2 regions of the Streptomyces sp. NBC_00669 genome follow, and region 2 is predicted to be linked to the other one. Evidence: riboswitches for the same ligand, from Rfam matches in the RefSeq annotation. Region 2 holds a riboswitch; the other holds the start of a gene.
What was found. A riboswitch is a leader RNA that binds a small molecule or an ion and turns the genes downstream of it on or off. The one in region 2 is predicted to bind glycine.

Region 1: it holds a riboswitch for glycine, as region 2 does, so the genes downstream of both, gcvP (aminomethyl-transferring glycine dehydrogenase) here and gcvT (glycine cleavage system aminomethyltransferase GcvT) in region 2, are expected to answer to the same signal.

The regions. Positions count from the first base shown of each region.
Region 1 covers NZ_CP109018.1:819,362-827,670, forward strand. Annotated here, with positions in the region: gene OG896_RS03335 (hypothetical protein) at 355-942, shown strand; gene OG896_RS03340 (DUF5999 family protein) at 1,123-1,329, opposite strand; gene gcvP (aminomethyl-transferring glycine dehydrogenase) at 1,591-4,476, opposite strand; glycine riboswitch at 4,535-4,661, opposite strand; glycine riboswitch at 4,662-4,773, opposite strand; gene OG896_RS03350 (PRC-barrel domain-containing protein) at 4,921-5,292, shown strand; gene OG896_RS03355 (DNA polymerase IV) at 5,214-6,758, opposite strand; gene OG896_RS03360 (MerR family transcriptional regulator) at 6,933-7,535, opposite strand; gene OG896_RS03365 (bifunctional nuclease family protein) at 7,813-8,286, opposite strand.
Region 2 covers NZ_CP109018.1:2,594,989-2,603,297, forward strand. Annotated here, with positions in the region: gene OG896_RS10325 (enhanced serine sensitivity protein SseB) at 56-826, opposite strand; glycine riboswitch at 960-1,078, shown strand; gene gcvT (glycine cleavage system aminomethyltransferase GcvT) at 1,269-2,384, shown strand; gene gcvH (glycine cleavage system protein GcvH) at 2,548-2,928, shown strand; gene glyA (serine hydroxymethyltransferase) at 2,940-4,214, shown strand; gene OG896_RS10345 (L-serine ammonia-lyase) at 4,415-5,800, shown strand; gene OG896_RS10350 (ArsR/SmtB family transcription factor) at 5,984-6,982, opposite strand; gene OG896_RS10355 (MFS transporter) at 7,039-8,309, shown strand, end outside.

The sequences.
Region 1 (8,309 bases), 1.8 Mb from region 2:
CCGCGGCACATTCGGCGCAGGGCTCCCGCGTAAAATCGGGGTGAATACCACCGCACGGTTCCGGCCGACCGTACGGGGCGGAAATCAGCGGCATCCGCCCCCTACCCTGCGGGAATGCCGGCCGGACCCCTCGGGAAGAAGGCGGATAACCGCCTTGCGGGTAATACTGGCAGCGAGTAGATGAAACACGGAGCGAACACACGTCGTATAAACTCCGCGCACGAGGCAGAGTATCCGCCGTCGCCGGGCGAGCTTGAGCAGTAACCCTCACCAGGTACTGACCGCGCCGTCCGCTCCTCGCCCGCACCGCTTTGTGCCCGCACCACGTGTCTCCCAGTGAGAGGCGACAACACCATGCCGCTGCTTGTCCCCCCAGCACCCGCACCAGCCCTGTTGAGCGTCCTGGCGGCGCTCAGTTCTCCCACTGCGGTCCTGGAAGCCCGGACCCCCGCCCTGCGCACCGCGGAAGGGCCGCTGGACGCCGAACACCCCCTGCCGGTCCATGTGTTCGAACCGGCGGCGGTTCCCGGTGGCCTGCCCCACGCGCGGCTGGCCGGCTGGCGGTTCCATATCAGGGCGGGGTCCCGGGTGGCCGCGGCGGGCGAGACCGTGGCGACACCTGACGGCTGGGTGTTCTCGCGCTTCTCCGAAGGCCCCTACCTGGCCTCGACCGAGCGGGCGCTGCGCCAGGCGGAGCCGCTGCCGGCCACCTACCAGCCGCACCTGCTGTCGGTGCCGAGCCTGTACATGATGGCGCTGTGGCTGCACTCGGTGCCGAGGGCCGACGCGGCCACCGCCCAGCCGGACCCGGCCGACCTGGTCATCCCGCTGGCGCCCGCGCCGCCGGGGATCGCCTCGCACCGGGTGTACCGGATCGTGGAGCTCGCGCCGCTGCTGAGCGCGTGGCTGGCCCCGCCGCCGCTGGCCGGCTCCCCGGCGTAGGCAGTGCGGGCCGTGCAGGCCGCATAGGGCGCAGAGGCCGTATCCGGCGGCCCGGCATGAGCGAAGCCGGTTCTCCTGGGCACCGAGGCTCAGGGGAACCGGCTGTGTCATGCGCCGGACGGCCGGTCCGACGCCTCGTCGGACGATCCGTGGAACGCCTCGGACGCCTCGCCGGGCGGCTCAGGCGGCCGTGGTGACGCGCGTAGCGACCAGCGGCCGATGCGGTGCGATGATCTGCCCGTCGGGCAGGATCTCGCCGGTGTCCTCGAAGAGCAGCACCCCGTTGCACAGCAGGCTCCAGCCCTGCTCCGGGTGGTGGGCCACGATGAGGGCGGCCTCACGGTCGGCGCTGTCAGCGGTAGGGCACTGCGGCTCGTGCTTGCACATGGTCAATGGTGTCTTTCGCTGCGAGAGGTGAATGGTGCGGTCGGTCGCGTCGCCTGCCTGGTTCATCTCGGTCCCCCGTTCTCGCGCGGCCGGTCCCAGTCTTGCTCCCCGGACGGCATTCCGCAGGTATTTCACGTTCGCGCTACTCATTGGTGCAAGACGCGCCATCCACTCGGCCGGTTGCGGACACACGGCGGCGCCTCCCGGCCGTTTCCCGGTCGGGAGGCGCCGCCGCCCCGCCTGCGCGTCGCCGCGCGCCGATCAGCTCTCGTACGCGTCCAGCGGCGGGCAGGAGCAGACCAGGTTGCGGTCGCCGAACGCCCCATCGATCCGGCGTACCGGCGGCCAGTACTTGTCCGCGGGGTGCACGCCGGCCGGGAAGACGGCCTCCTCACGGCTGTACGGGTGGCTCCAGTCGCCGCTGAGCGCGGCCGCGGTGTGCGGGGCCGAGCGCAGCGGGTTGTCGTCGGCGGGCCACGCGCCGGAGCCGACGCGGTCGATCTCGGCGCGGATCGCGATCATCGCCTCGCAGAACCGGTCCAGTTCGGCGAGGTCCTCGCTCTCGGTGGGCTCGATCATCAGGGTGCCGGCCACCGGGAAGGACATCGTCGGCGCGTGGAAGCCGTAGTCGATCAGCCGCTTGGCGACGTCGTCGACGCTGACACCGGTGTCCTTGGTCAGCGGCCGCAGGTCGATGATGCACTCGTGCGCGACCAGGCCGCCGGGGCCGGTGTAGAGCACCGGGTAGTGCGGCTCCAGCCGCTTGGCGACGTAGTTGGCGCTCAGCACGGCGATCTGGCTGGCCTGCTTCAGCCCCTCGCCGCCCATCAGCCGGACGTAGGTCCAGGAGATCGGGAGAATCCCCGCCGAGCCCCAGGGCGCGGCCGAGACCGGGCCGACACCGGTGGCGGGGCCGGCCTCGGGCTGGAGCGGGTGGTTGGGCAGGTGCGGGGCCAGGTGGGCGCGGACCGCGACCGGGCCGACGCCGGGGCCGCCGCCGCCGTGCGGGATGCAGAACGTCTTGTGCAGGTTCAGGTGGGACACGTCGGCGCCGAACCGGCCCGGGCGGGCCAGGCCGACCAGCGCGTTGAGGTTGGCACCGTCGACGTAGACCTGGCCACCGGCGTCGTGCACGGCCGCGCAGACGTCGGTGATGTGCTCCTCGAACACGCCGTGCGTGGAGGGGTAGGTGACCATCAGCACGGCGAGCCGGTCGCGGTACTGCTCGATCTTCGCGCGCAGGTCGGCGACGTCGACGTCGCCGTCCTGGCTGGTCTTCACCACGACCACGGTCATCCCGGCCATCACCGCGCTGGCGGCGTTGGTGCCGTGCGCGGAGGACGGGATCAGGCAGACCGTACGGTCCAGGTCGCCGTTGGCCCGGTGGTAGGCGCGCACCGCGAGCAGGCCGGCCAGTTCGCCCTGCGACCCGGCGTTGGGCTGGAGGCTGACCTTGTCGTAGCCGGTGATCTCGGCGAGCTGGTCCTCCAGGCCGTGGATCAGGCTGAGGTAGCCCTCGGCCTGGTCGGCGGGCGCGAAGGGGTGCAGGGCGCCGAACTCCGGCCAGGTGACCGGCTCCATCTCGGTGGTCGCGTTGAGCTTCATGGTGCACGAGCCCAGCGGGATCATGCCGCGGTCCAGGGCGTAGTCGCGGTCGGCGAGCCGGCGCAGGTAGCGCAGCATCGAGGTCTCGCTGCGGTGCTGGTGGAAGACCGGGTGGGTGAGGTAGTCGTCGGTGCGCAGCAGGGCGTCGGGCAGCGCGTCGGGGGCGGCGGCGTCGAGCGCGTCGATGTCGCCGGTGGCGCCGAAGGCGGCGAGCACCGAGCTGAGCGCGGCGCGGTCGGTGGTCTCGTCGCAGGCGATGCCGACGTGGTCGGCGTCGGTCAGCCGCAGGTTGACGCCGGCGGCGCGCGCGGCGGCCACGACCTCGGCGGCCCGGCCGGGCACGTGGGCGGTCAGCGTGTCGAAGTACGCGTCCTCGACGAGCTCGACGCCGGCCGCGCGCAGGCCCGCGGCGAGCACCGCGGCGTAGCGGTGGGTGCGGCGCGCGATGGCGGCCAGCCCGTCGGGCCCGTGGTAGACGGCGTACATGCCGGCCATCACGGCGAGCAGCACCTGGGCGGTGCAGATGTTGCTGGTGGCCTTCTCCCGGCGGATGTGCTGCTCGCGGGTCTGGAGCGCCAGCCGGAAGGCGGTGTCGCCGTCGGCGTCGACCGAGACGCCGACGAGCCGGCCGGGCAGGTTGCGGGCGTAGGAGTCGCGGACGGCCATGTAGCCGGCGTGCGGGCCGCCGAAGGCCATCGGGACGCCGAACCGCTGGGTGGTGCCGACCGCGATGTCCGCGCCGAGGTCGCCGGGCGAGGTGAGCAGGGTGAGCGCGAGCAGGTCGGCGGCCACGGTGACGATCGCGCCGAGGTCGTGCGCCTGCTCGATGACCGGCCGCAGGTCGCGGACGGCGCCCGAGGCGCCGGGGTACTGCAGCAGCACGCCGGTGACGCCGCGCTCGGCGACGTCGGCGGGGATGCCGGCCGACAGGTCGGCGGTGACGACCTCGACGCCGGTCGGTTCGGCGCGGGTCCGGATCACCGCGAGGGTCTGCGGGAAGGTGTCGGCGTCGACCAGGAAGACGCCGTTCTTGACCTTGCCGACCCGGCGGGACAGCGCCATCGCCTCGGCGGCCGCGGTGCCCTCGTCCAGCAGGGAGGCCCCGGAGGTGGGCAGGCCGGTGAGGTCGGCGACGACGGTCTGGAAGTTCAGCAGCGCTTCGAGCCGGCCCTGGGAGATCTCCGGCTGGTACGGGGTGTAGGCGGTGTACCAGGCCGGGTTCTCCAGCACGTTGCGCAGGATGACCGGCGGGGTGAAGGTGCCGTAGTAGCCCAGGCCGATCATCGGCGTGAGCACCTGGTTGCGGTCGGCGAGCGCGCGCAGCTCGGCGAGCGCCTCGGCCTCCGTGACGGCGGCGGGCAGACCGAGCGCCTCGGTGCTCTTGATGGTCTCGGGTACGGCGGCGCCCGTCAGTTCGTCCAGCGAGCCGTAGCCGACCTGGGCGAGCATCTTGGCCTGCGCCTCGGCGTCGGGGCCGATGTGGCGGCGGGCGAACGGCCGGCCGGCTTCCAGCTCGGCGAGGGAATTGCGGCGGTCACTCATCTTCGGGGGCCTCCTGGTCTGCAACGACCTTCGGGGGTGCCGCCAAGGCACCCGTACGGCCTCCCCCTCTGTCATCAGAACCTGAGAGCTTCACCGCCCCGGCCCACAGGGCGGCTTTCACCGTCGGTGAGGACGCGCCCGGCGGCCGCGCTGCTTCCGGGACAGGTCCTGCTTTCCAGAGTGACCTCACCCGAGCGGTACGGATGCCTGAGAGATTCCGGGGAGGATTTGCTCCTTCGGCGCCTTCCGCCACCCGCCAGCAGACGGGTTCTTGGAGGACTCTCCCGCACGGGGTCAACGGCCTTCTGCCAGCCTACCAGCGTGATCCGAACACGGATCGGAACAGGTGCCGAGTCGACACCGCCCCTGTTGTGGCTTTGGGTAGGAGTCAGCAGCCGTCGTACGACGGCGGGCCTGGGGTTGGTTGGACTCGTTGGAGGGACCGTGCAGACCGACATCGATCCGCGCAGCCTGATCGGCCGCCGCGCCTTCGACCGTGACGGGACGAGGATCGGCACGGTGGACGAGGTCTACCTCGACGACGCGACCGGCACGCCGGAATGGGCGGCGGTGCGCACCGGCCTGTTCACCCGGGACGCCTTCGTGCCGCTCGGCCCGAGCGAGCTGGACGGCGACAAGCTGCGGGTGCCGTACGAGAAGGCGCTGATCAAGGACGCGCCGGACTTCGGCGTGGGCCGGCACCTCTCGCCCGAGCAGGAGTTGCAGCTCTACCACCACTACGGCATGGACGTGCCGCGGTCGGGGGCGGAGCCGGCGCCTTCCGGGGACTTCGGCGAGCTGGCCGACGACGACTGAGCCGGATCGGCGGGCGGGTCGCTGGCCGCGTCCACGGGCGGGACCGCCGGCCGGTCTGCCGGCGGACCAGCGTCCGGACCTGCGGGCGGACCGGCCGGCGGCGGGTCGTCCGGGTCCGCGGGCATCCGCTGGGCAGCCAGCGGCAGCGGATCGCTGGAACTGAGTTCCGGATCGTCCACGGGGAAGGTGCGCACCCGGCCCGGCACGGCGTCCGAGGGCACCTCGAAGCGCACGGTCACCCGGCCGACCCCGCTGCCCTGCACCCACCCGGCACCGTACGTGGCGTGGGTGACGTCATGGCCCGGCAGCCAGCGGTTCGCCCGCTCGGGGGCCGGCGGGGGGCTGCTGGGCAGCGGCGGCGGGGCGTCGTCCTCCGCCGAGTCGCCGTTCAGCGCCCGCTCGCCCGCGGCCTGGGCGAACAGGTCCTCCTGGGTGAAGTCGGCGAGCCCGGCGACGCCCACCCCGAGCAGCCGTACGCCACCGGTGGTGTCGACGGCCTCGGCGAGCCGGCGGGCGGTCTCGCGCACCACGGCCGGGTCGTCGGTGGGGGCGCGCAGCGTCTCGGAGCGGGTGAGCGTGGAGAAGTCGTACCGCCGGACCTTCACCACGACGGTGCGCCCGGAGCGGCCCGCGCCGCGCAGCCGCTGCACGCAGCGCTCGGCGAGCCGGTCGATCTCGTACCGCACATGGGCGCGGTCGGTCAGGTCGCTGTCGAAGGTGTCCTCGACCGAGATGGACTTGACGTCGCGGTCGGCGACCACCGGGCGGTTGTCGACACCGGCGGCCATCGCGTGCAGGCCCGCGCCATGCGCCTTGCCGAGCAGCCGGACCAGCTCCCCCTCGCCGGCCTGGGCGATCTCGGCGACGGTGAGGATGCCGGCCCTGCGCAGATGCTCGGCCGTGGCGGGTCCGACCCCCGGCAGGGTGCGCACCGGCATCGGGTCGAGCAGCGCCTGCTCGGTGCCGGGTTCGACCACCACCAGGCCGTCGGGCTTGGCCTTCTCCGAGGCGATCTTGGCGAGCAGCTTGGAGCCGGCCAGCCCGACGGAGGCGGTCAGGCCGGTGGCGGCCTTGATGTCGGCGCGCAGGCCCCGGGCCACCGCCCGCGGGTCGTCGGCGTGCTCACCGGCTTCCAGGTCGACGAACGCCTCGTCGACGCTCAGCGGCTCTATCAGCGGTGACGCCTCGCGGAGCAGCGCCATCACGATCTCGCTGACCTGCCGGTAGATGCCGAACCTCGGCGCGAGATACGCCGCGTTGGGGGCGAGCCGGCGGGCGTGCGCCATCGCCATGGCGGAGTGGACGCCGTGCACGCGCGCCTCGTAGGACGCGGTCGACACCACGCCGCGGGGTCCGAGGCCGCCGACCACCACCGGCTTGCCCCGCAGGCTCGGCTTGGACGCCTGCTCGACCGCGGCGAAGAACGCGTCCATGTCCAGGTGGAGGATCGTCGGCGCACTTCTCACACGTCCAAGCGTCCCGCATCCCACCGACATCGGCCGTACATGTGTACGGCGACGGCGGGTCGCAGCCGCGGCCCGGCGGCGGAGCGAGCCACCGCACAGCGCCGCGCGGCCTGGCACGGCACCACACCGCACGACACGCGATGCGAGGTGCGCGCGAAGTGCGCCGGGCCGCGCTCAGACCGCCTTGTTGCGGCGCCGGGCCAGTTCGTCGGCCGGGTTGTGGCCGACCAGGGTCTCGCCGGTGTCCACGCGCTCGCCGTGCATCTCGGACAGCGCGGTCTCCACGTCGCGCCAGACCACGCCGACCGCGATGCCGAAGATGCCCTGGCCGCCCTGGAGCAGTTGGACCACTTCGTCGGGCGAGGTGCATTCGTAGACGGTGGCGCCGTCGCTCATCAGCGTCATCCGGGCCAGCTCGCCCGGGCCGACCGAGCGCAGATGCTGGACGGCGGTGCGGATGTTCTGCAGGGAGACGCCGGTGTCGAGCAGCCGCTTGACGATCTTGAGCACCACGACGTCGGAGAATCCGTACAGCCGCTGGGTGCCCGAGCCGTACGCGGGTCGCACGCTCGGCTCGACCAGGCCGGTCCTGGCCCAGTAGTCGAGCTGGCGGTAGGTGATGCCGGTCGCGGCGCAGGCCGCCGGACCCCGGTAGCCGATCTGCTCGGACGGCGTCTCGGCAGGTGGGCCGCCGTCGGCACCCACCGCGGCCGGGGCGAGCGCCCCTCGGGCCGGATACGGGCCGCCGGTCGCCAAACCGTCGCCGGTACTTCTCACGACGCCCTCCGTCCCTTCGCGTCCGCTGGCCGCGCGCACGTGCCACCGGACTTTCCCTCCTGACGGTAGGCAGTCGTCACACGTGCGTCAACGATCGCCACGCTCGGCACGCCGAGTGAAATTCACCCCAGGAGTGGTTTGATCTGATCGCAGAGCGGGAACGGAATTCCGAATGGCCACATGGCGGCAACATTGCCCCGCCAACTCCCGATCGGGGGCAGGCCGGGACACTCCGCCCGGAACGGCTCCGACGGCCTTTCCGGGCGTTTCCGGCCGGCTACTGGTTGCTGGTCCCGAAGTCCTCGGGCGAGATCTGGTCGAGGAACTCGCGGAACTTCTCCACTTCGTCCTCCTGCTCGTCCGGGATCGCGATCCCCGCGTCGTCCAGCACACCGTCGCTGCCGTAGATCGGCGTCCCGGTGCGCAGCGCGAGCGCTATGGCGTCGGACGGGCGGGCACTGACCTCGACCCCGCCGGCGAAGACCAGCTCCGCGTAGAACACGCCTTCCCTCATGTCGGTGATACGCACCTCCGTCAGCGTCTGTCCCACCGCCTCGAGCACGTCCTTGAAGAGGTCGTGAGTCAGCGGTCGCGCAGGCGTCATGCCCTGCTGCGCGAAGGCGATGGCCGTCGCCTCTCCCGGCCCGATCCAGATGGGCAGGTACCGGTCGCCTCCCACTTCACGCAGGAGCACGATCGGTTGGTTGGAGGGCATTTCGACCCGGACACCCACAACGTCGAGCTCGTTCACACAGCAACCCTAGGCCGTGCCCG
Region 2 (8,309 bases):
CGCGAACTCGCCCGCAGACGCGGTCACGGACGCCGTCACGGACTCAGTCACGGACTCAGTCGCGGGCGAAGAACGGCCGCACCGTCTCCAGCAGCCAGTCGCCCACCGGGTCCTGCGCCACGTCCAGCAGGATCAGGTGCACCGGCCACGGTGGCGGGGCCACGCCCATCGCCCGGCCGAGCGCGTCCATCGCGGCGGCCCGGTCGTCCTCCTGCCAGCGGTCGAGTTCCACACCGATGAACAGGGCGGGCGGCTCCTCCTCCACGGCGGCCAGCGCCCGCCGGCCGGAGAGCAGCACCGGGGTGACCGCGAACTCGCCGGCCGCGGCGGCCAGGAAGTCCACCGGTTCCTCGTCGTGGCCCGGCTCCCACAGCCGCACCCGGGCACCGGGGGGCGCGTCCCCGCCGCGTACCCCGGAGAACTGCGGCGCGCGCTCGCCCGGCACCGGCCGGCACAGCTGGGCCACCGCGGCCGGCGGCAGCGGCACGCCGACCGCCCCACCGGGGTTGACGGCGATGCCGACCAGCGGCGGCAGCCCGCGGGCGAACTCGTGCACCGGCGCGACCGTGCAGGACATGCCGTCCGCGGCCTGCCGGAACTGCTGCTCGGAGCTGAAGACCGGTACGTAGGGCGCGCCGCCGAGCACGACGGTCGGCAGGTCGAGGCCGGCCGCGTCCGGCGAGCCGCCGTTCGGCAGCGGCACCCACACCTGGGAGCGGCCGAGCACCTCCAGCAGCCGGGGGGTGGCCGACGGATTGCCGAGGCTGGCCCCCAGCACCTCTTCCAGCTCGTTGGCCGGCCATATGTACGGTGCCGGATTCTCCATGTCCACCCTTGTCCGCCCGTGTACCGCGTCTGTAGCGTTGTGCAGCGTCATGCCCGGGAAACCCTAACCGCTGCCGGGGGCCGGGGACCCTGGGCATGCAATGATGAAGGCCACAACTTGCATACCGGCCGTTCGAGGCCGCGCGGGAGAGCCCCGGACCTGTGCACGCGACCAGCTCGCGGGCGCCGGGACGGGCGCCGAAGGAGCAAGTCCTCCCTTGAATCTCTCAGGCACAGATACCGCGCGGGCGAGGCAGATCTGAAAAGCGGCGGAGCCGTCGGCGCACCCTCGGGTGTGCGGTCCCGCCCACCCAAGGTGCAAACCGCGGCCCGCGCGAGCGGGGTTCACGGTGAACCTCTCAGGTTCCGATGACAGATGGGGAGTGTCCATCCGTCATCTCTCCTTCCTCTTCACCGAGACCGAGCCTGGGAGCCTGTCACCGATGAGCGAACCCCGTCACACCGCGCTCGACGCCCTGCACCGCGCCCTCGGCGCGACCATGACCGACTTCGCCGGCTGGGACATGCCGCTGCGGTACGCCAGCGAGCGCGAGGAGCACCAGGCGGTCCGCACCCGGGCCGGTCTCTTCGACCTGTCGCACATGGGCGAGATCACCGTGACCGGCCCGCAGGCGGGCGAGGCGCTGGACCACGCCCTGGTCGGCCACCTGTCCGCGCTGGCGGTGGGCCGGGCCCGCTACACGATGATCTGCGCGCCCGACGGCGGCATCCTCGACGACCTGATCGTGTACCGGCTCGGCGAGCAGGAGTTCATGATCGTCGCCAACGCGTCCAACGCGCAGACCGTGCTCGACGCGGTGGCGCTGCGCGCGGCGGAGTACGACGCGCAGGTCCGCGACGACCGCGACGCGTACGCGCTGCTGGCCGTCCAGGGCCCGCAGGCCCCGGCGATCATGAAGGCGGTGACCGACGCCGACCTGGACGGGCTGAAGTACTACGCCGGGCTGCCCGGCACCGTCGCCGGGGTGGACGCGCTGATCGCCCGCACCGGCTACACCGGGGAGGACGGCTTCGAGCTGTTCGTCGCGCCGGCCGACGCCGAGCGACTGTGGCGGGCGCTGACCGACGCCGGCGAGTCGGCCGGCCTGGTGCCGTGCGGGCTGTCCTGCCGCGACACGCTCCGCCTGGAGGCGGGCATGCCGCTGTACGGGCACGAGCTGACCGCCTCGGTCACGCCGTTCGACGCCGGGCTCGGCCGGGTGGTCAAGTTCGACAAGCCCGGGGACTTCGTCGGGCGCGCCGCGCTGGGCGCCGCCGCCGAGCGGGCCAAGGACCTGCCGCCGCGCAAGCTCGTCGGGCTGGTCGCGCAGGGCCGCCGGGTGCCGCGGGCCGGCTACCCGGTCACTGACGCCTCGGGCGCGGTGATCGGCGAGGTCACCTCGGGCGCCCCGTCGCCGACCCTCGGCAAGCCGATCGCGATCGCGTACGTGGACGCGGCGCACGCGGCGCCCGGCACGCCGGGGGTGGCGGTGGACATCCGCGGCTCGCGGGAGCCGTACGACGTCGTGGCGCTGCCGTTCTACCGGCGCGAGCGCTGAGCGGACCGGGCTCGCTCCCCCGTCGCCGCACCCGGCGCCGGTTCCGCGGCCCGCGCCGCACCTCGCCGTTTCCCCGTTCTTCCCCCTCGCCCCCCTTTCCCTCAGCTTTCCGTTTGCCGTGCCGCACCCGCGAGCACCCCTGCCGATCCGGGAGAATTCAGCCATGAGCATCAACCCTGAGCAGCTTCGTTACAGCAAGGAGCACGAGTGGCTCTCCGCCCCCGCCGACGGCGCGGCCACGGTGGGCATCACCTCGCACGCCGCCGACGCGCTCGGCGACGTGGTCTTCGTCCAGCTCCCCGAGGTGGGCGCGACGGTGACCGCGGGTGAGACCTGCGGCGAGCTGGAGTCCACCAAGTCGGTCAGCGACCTGTACTCGCCGGTCGGCGGCGAGGTCACCGAGGTGAACCAGGACGTCGTCGACGACCCTTCGCTGGTGAACACCGCGCCCTTCGAGGGCGGCTGGCTGTTCAAGGTGAAGGTCGCCGAGGAGCCGTCCGACCTGCTGTCCGCCGCCGAGTACGACGCCTTCATCGAGAACTGAGGGAACCCGCGATGTCGCTGCTGAACCAGTCCCTGCACGAGTTCGACCCGGATGTGGCGGCCGCGGTCGACGCCGAGCTGCACCGCCAGCAGTCCACGCTGGAGATGATCGCGTCCGAGAACTTCGCGCCGGTCGCGGTGCTGGAGGCGCAGGGCTCGGTGCTCACCAACAAGTACGCGGAGGGCTACCCCGGCCGCCGCTACTACGGCGGCTGCGAGCACGTCGACGTGATCGAGCAGCTCGCCATCGACCGGGTCAAGGCGCTGTTCGGCGCCGAGGCGGCCAACGTGCAGCCGCACTCGGGCGCCCAGGCGAACGCCGCCGCGATGTTCGCCCTGCTCAAGCCGGGTGACACCATCCTCGGCCTGGACCTGGCGCACGGCGGGCACCTGACCCACGGCATGAAGATCAACTTCTCCGGCAAGCTCTACAAGGTCGCCGCGTACCACGTGGACGCGGAGACCAACCTGGTCGACATGGCCGAGGTGGAGCGGCTGGCGAAGGAGCACCACCCGCAGCTCATCGTGGCGGGCTGGTCGGCGTACCCGCGGCAGCTGGACTTCGCGGAGTTCCGCCGGATCGCCGACGAGGTCGGCGCGTACCTGATGGTCGACATGGCGCACTTCGCCGGGCTGGTCGCGGCCGGGCTGCACCCCTCCCCCGTGTCGTACGCCGACGTGGTCACCACCACGACCCACAAGACGCTCGGCGGCCCGCGCGGCGGGGTGATCCTGGCCAAGGCCGAACTCGCCAAGAAGATCAACTCCGCGGTCTTCCCGGGACAGCAGGGCGGCCCGCTGGAGCATGTGATCGCCGCGAAGGCGGTCGCGTTCAAGGCCGCGGCGACGGACGAGTTCAAGGACCGCCAGTCCCGTACGCTGGAGGGCGCGAAGATCCTCGCCGACCGGCTGACCCGGCCCGACGTGGCGGAACTCGGCGTCTCCGTACTCTCCGGCGGCACCGACGTCCACCTGGTCCTGGTCGACCTGCGCAACTCCGCGCTCGACGGCCAGCAGGCCGAGGACCGGCTGCACGCGGTCGGCATCACCGTCAACCGCAACGCGATCCCGAACGACCCGCGGCCCCCGATGGTCACCTCGGGTCTGCGGATCGGCACGCCCGCGCTGGCGACGCGGGGCTTCACCGCCGACGACTTCCGCGAGGTCGCCGACATCATCGCGGCGACGCTCACCGCGTCGCCGGCCTTCCCGCCGTCGGAGAGCGGGCCCTTGCGGCAGAGGGTCACCGCGCTGGCGGAGAAGCACCCGCTGTACCCGGGCCTGTAGCCGGGTCGCCGGTTCGTGTCCGCCCGCGCCCCGTGGTCGCGGGTACTCCCCCGTGCGAAGCTCAAGGGGGAGGCGGGCACGAACCGGCCACCGGCCGGCCGGCGGGACACCGTATCCGGCCCGGCAGCGCGCCCCCGCCGAGCGCGGCCGCAGCACCCTGCGGACAACGGCGTCCGCGAACCCCAGGAGCTAAGAACACCGTGGCAATCTCCGTCTTCGACCTGTTCTCCATCGGAATAGGCCCGTCCAGCTCGCACACCGTCGGCCCGATGCGGGCGGCGAACATCTTCGTGCACCGCCTCAAGAACGAGGCGCTGCTCACCCATACCGCCTCCGTGCGGGCCGAGCTGTTCGGCTCGCTCGGGGCGACCGGCCACGGCCACGGCACCCCGAAGGCCGTCCTGCTCGGCCTGTCAGGACACGCGCCGCGCACCGTCGACGTGGAGACGGCCGACGACGAGGTCGCCCGTATCCGCGCCGAGCACCGGCTGGACCTGCTGGGCACCCACGAGATCGCCTTCGACGCCGACACCGACCTGGTGCTGCACCGGCGCCGCTCGCTGCCGTACCACGCCAACGGGATGACGCTGTCGGCGTACGACGACGCCGGCGAGGTGCTGCTGGCGAAGACGTACTACTCGGTGGGCGGCGGCTTCGTGGTCGACGAGGACGCGGTCGGCGAGGACCGGATCAAGCTGGACGACACGGTGCTGCGCCACCCCTTCCGCACCGGCGACGAACTGCTGCGGCTGTCCCGGGAGACCGGGCTGTCGATCTCCGCGCTGATGATGGAGAACGAGAAGGCCTGGCGCAGCGAGGCCGAGATCCGGGCCGGGCTGCTGGAGATCTGGCAGGTGATGCGGGACTGCGTGGAGCGGGGCATGTCCCGTGAGGGCATCCTGCCCGGCGGCCTGAAGGTGCGCCGCCGCGCCGCGCAGTCCGCCCGCCAGCTGCGGGCCGAGGGTGATCCGTCCGCCCGCGCGATGGAGTGGATCACCCTCTACGCGATGGCCGTCAACGAGGAGAACGCGGCGGGCGGCCGGGTGGTCACCGCCCCCACCAACGGCGCCGCCGGGATCATCCCGGCCGTCCTGCACTACTACCTCGCCTTCGTCTGCTCGCCCACCACCTCCGCCGCCGACCGGGACGACGCGGTGGTCCGGTTCCTGCTGGCCGCGGGCGCGATCGGCATGCTCTTCAAGGAGAACGCCTCCATCTCCGGCGCCGAGGTCGGCTGCCAGGGCGAGGTCGGCTCGGCCTGCTCCATGGCCGCGGGCGGCCTCGCGGAGATCCTGGGGCTCACCCCGGAACAGGTCGAGAACGCCGCCGAGATCGGCATGGAGCACAACCTCGGCCTCACCTGCGACCCCGTCGGCGGCCTCGTCCAGATCCCCTGCATCGAGCGCAACGGCATGGCCGCGGTCAAGGCCGTCACCGCCGCCCGCATGGCCATGCGCGGCGACGGCCGCCACCACGTCTCCCTCGACAAGGTCATCAAGACCATGAAGCAGACCGGCGCGGACATGAAGGTCAAGTACAAGGAGACCGCCCGCGGCGGCCTCGCCGTCAACGTCATCGAGTGCTGACGCGGAAGGCCCTGACCTGGGGTTTCCCGTCTTTCCGTGCTGTCGGAGCCTTCCGGGCCTGTACGTCGGAAAGTCCCTCGGAAGTGTGCGGCTCCCCCGAGGGGACCCGCCCGGCCGTACCGTTCTCCTGCTCCGGCGAAGTGATGACCGGCCTCGGGCGTACACCGCGGCGGTCGGGTCGGCTTACGTGTCCTGGGGGTTGTGGAGGGCTGCGCCGAGGGCGCTCTGCCGGTACAGGACCCGGCGTCCGTGGCGGGTGCGTTCGACCAGGTGGGAAGCGGCGAGCACGGACAGGTGCTGGCTGACCGCGGAGGGGGTGACGCCGAGCCGGTGGGCGAGTTCGGTGGTGGTGGCGGGTTCGGCGAGCAGGGCGAGGAGCCGGGCGCGTGGGCGGCCCAGGAGCGACTCCAGTGGCCGGGGCGCGGAGGGGGCGGGGTTCTCGCCGAGGAGGGCCAGGCCGCGTGCGGTGTAGACGATGTGGGGCGGGGCGTCGAGGCTGAGCATGGTCGAGACGCCGTCGACGAAGCAGCTGGGTGTGAGCAGCAGGCGTCGGCCGTCGATGGGGATGTCCGCGAGATCGTCGCTCCGGCGGCCGCCGCGTTGGACGCTCAGGATGCCGTCGGTCCAGGTCAGGCGGTCGTGGATGTCAGTGAACAGGTGTGCTGCACCGTGTTCGGCCAGGATGCGGGCCCGGTGGGCGAGGTCGCTCTCCAGGATGGAGCGGATGCGTGGCCAATGGGGGAGCAGGCAGGCGTTCCAGTAGGCCTCCAGCTCGTCGGCGATCCGGGTCAGGAGACGGGCCGGGTCCAGCAGCCCGGCGGCCAGTGGCGGCGGAAGGGGTTCACCCAGGGGCAGGAAGGTGCGTTCCAGGTCGGGTCCGAGCAGGAGCGGGTCGGTGCGGCGCAGGGCGGTGAGCTCGGCGCGGATGTCGGGGGCCGGGGTGTGGGGACGGGGGGTGAGCAGGTCGGGCACCCAGTAGCGGCGGCGTGCGACCAGCGAGGTCAGCAGTTCCTGGTCGAGCCGGCCGAAGGCCGGGCGCATCGCTTCGCGCAGGCCGCGCAGTTGTGGCAGGCGAGCAGCGTGTCCGGCCCACAGCCGCAGGCTCAGGACGGTCTCCTGGAGCGGAGAGTAGGCGAAGGAGGTAGCCGCGAGATCGGCGGTCTCCAGTCGGAAGCGAATCATTAAGCCCCAGTCTTAACTCCTTCTGCCCCTCGCGCACGGCGGATTGGCTGGCGCGCATGACCACCGCACCGCCGTCCGACGCCCGTACCCCCGGCGCCACCGGACGCCCGTCGCCCGCCTCACTGCCGCCCGCGCCGGGTGGTTCCTCTCCCCGGACGGACCCCGTCGTGCGGGCGCTCGCCGTCCTGCTCGTGATCAACGCGCTCGGCAACGGCCTGTTCCTGACCGTCAGCACGCTCTGGTTCACCCACGGTCTGGGCTACTCCGCCTCCAAGGTGGGCCTGGCCCTGACGGTGGCCGGCCTGTGCGGCATCCTCGCCTCCTTCCCCGCCGGCCGCGCGGCCGACCGGTACGGTGCCAAGCCCGCCCTCGTCGCCCTGCACCTGGCGCAGGCGGTCGCGATGGCGGGCTTCGCCGTCGCCCGCAGCTACCCCGCCTTCCTCCTGCTGGCCTGCACCGTGACCGCCGGCAGCCGGGCCAACAGCACGGTCCGCAGCACCCTTTACGCGCACAGCCTGCCCGCCACCACCCGGACCCCCGCGCTGGGCCTGCTCCGCGCGGTCAACAACGTGGGCATCGGCGCCGGAGCCGCGCTCGGGACCACCGTCGTCGCCCTCGGCCACACCGGCGCCTACCAGGCCGCGATCATGATCAACGCGGCCACCTTCCTCCTGGCACTCATCCCCCTGCGCACCGTCCCCGCCCAGGCCCACCTCGCCCCCGCCCCCGCGGCGGCCGACGACGAACACCGCGGCAAGCGCCCGGCAAGCGCACTGCGCGACGGCCCCTACCTCGCCGTCACCGCCCTCAACGCGATCGTCAACATGCTCTACGTCGTGCTGGAAGTCGCCCTGCCGCTCTGGCTGGTCAACTACACCCACGCCCCTCGGCCCCTGGTCGGCACGCTGCTGGTCCTCAACACCACCCTGGTCGTCGCACTCCAGGTCCGCGCCACCCGCCACACCGGCGACCTGCCCACGGCCGCCCGCTCCTTCCGCACGGGCGGCCTGCTCACCGCGCTCGCCTGCGCCACCGCCGCCACCGCCGCCCACCACAACCCCACCGCGGCCACCGCGATCCTGCTGACCGCCGTCCTGCTGCTCACCCTCGGCGAGGTCACCTCCCAGGCGGGCAGCTGGACCCTCGGCTACGCCCTGGCCCCCGACCACGCCCAAGGCGCCTACCAAGGCGTCTTCCAAACCGGCGTCTCCGTCACCCAGGCACTGGGCCCTTTCGTGGTCACCGCTCTGGTCCTCCCGCACGGCGCGGCCGGCTGGTGCACGCTGGCCGCCATCTTCGCCGTCGCGGCACTGGCCATGCCCGCCGT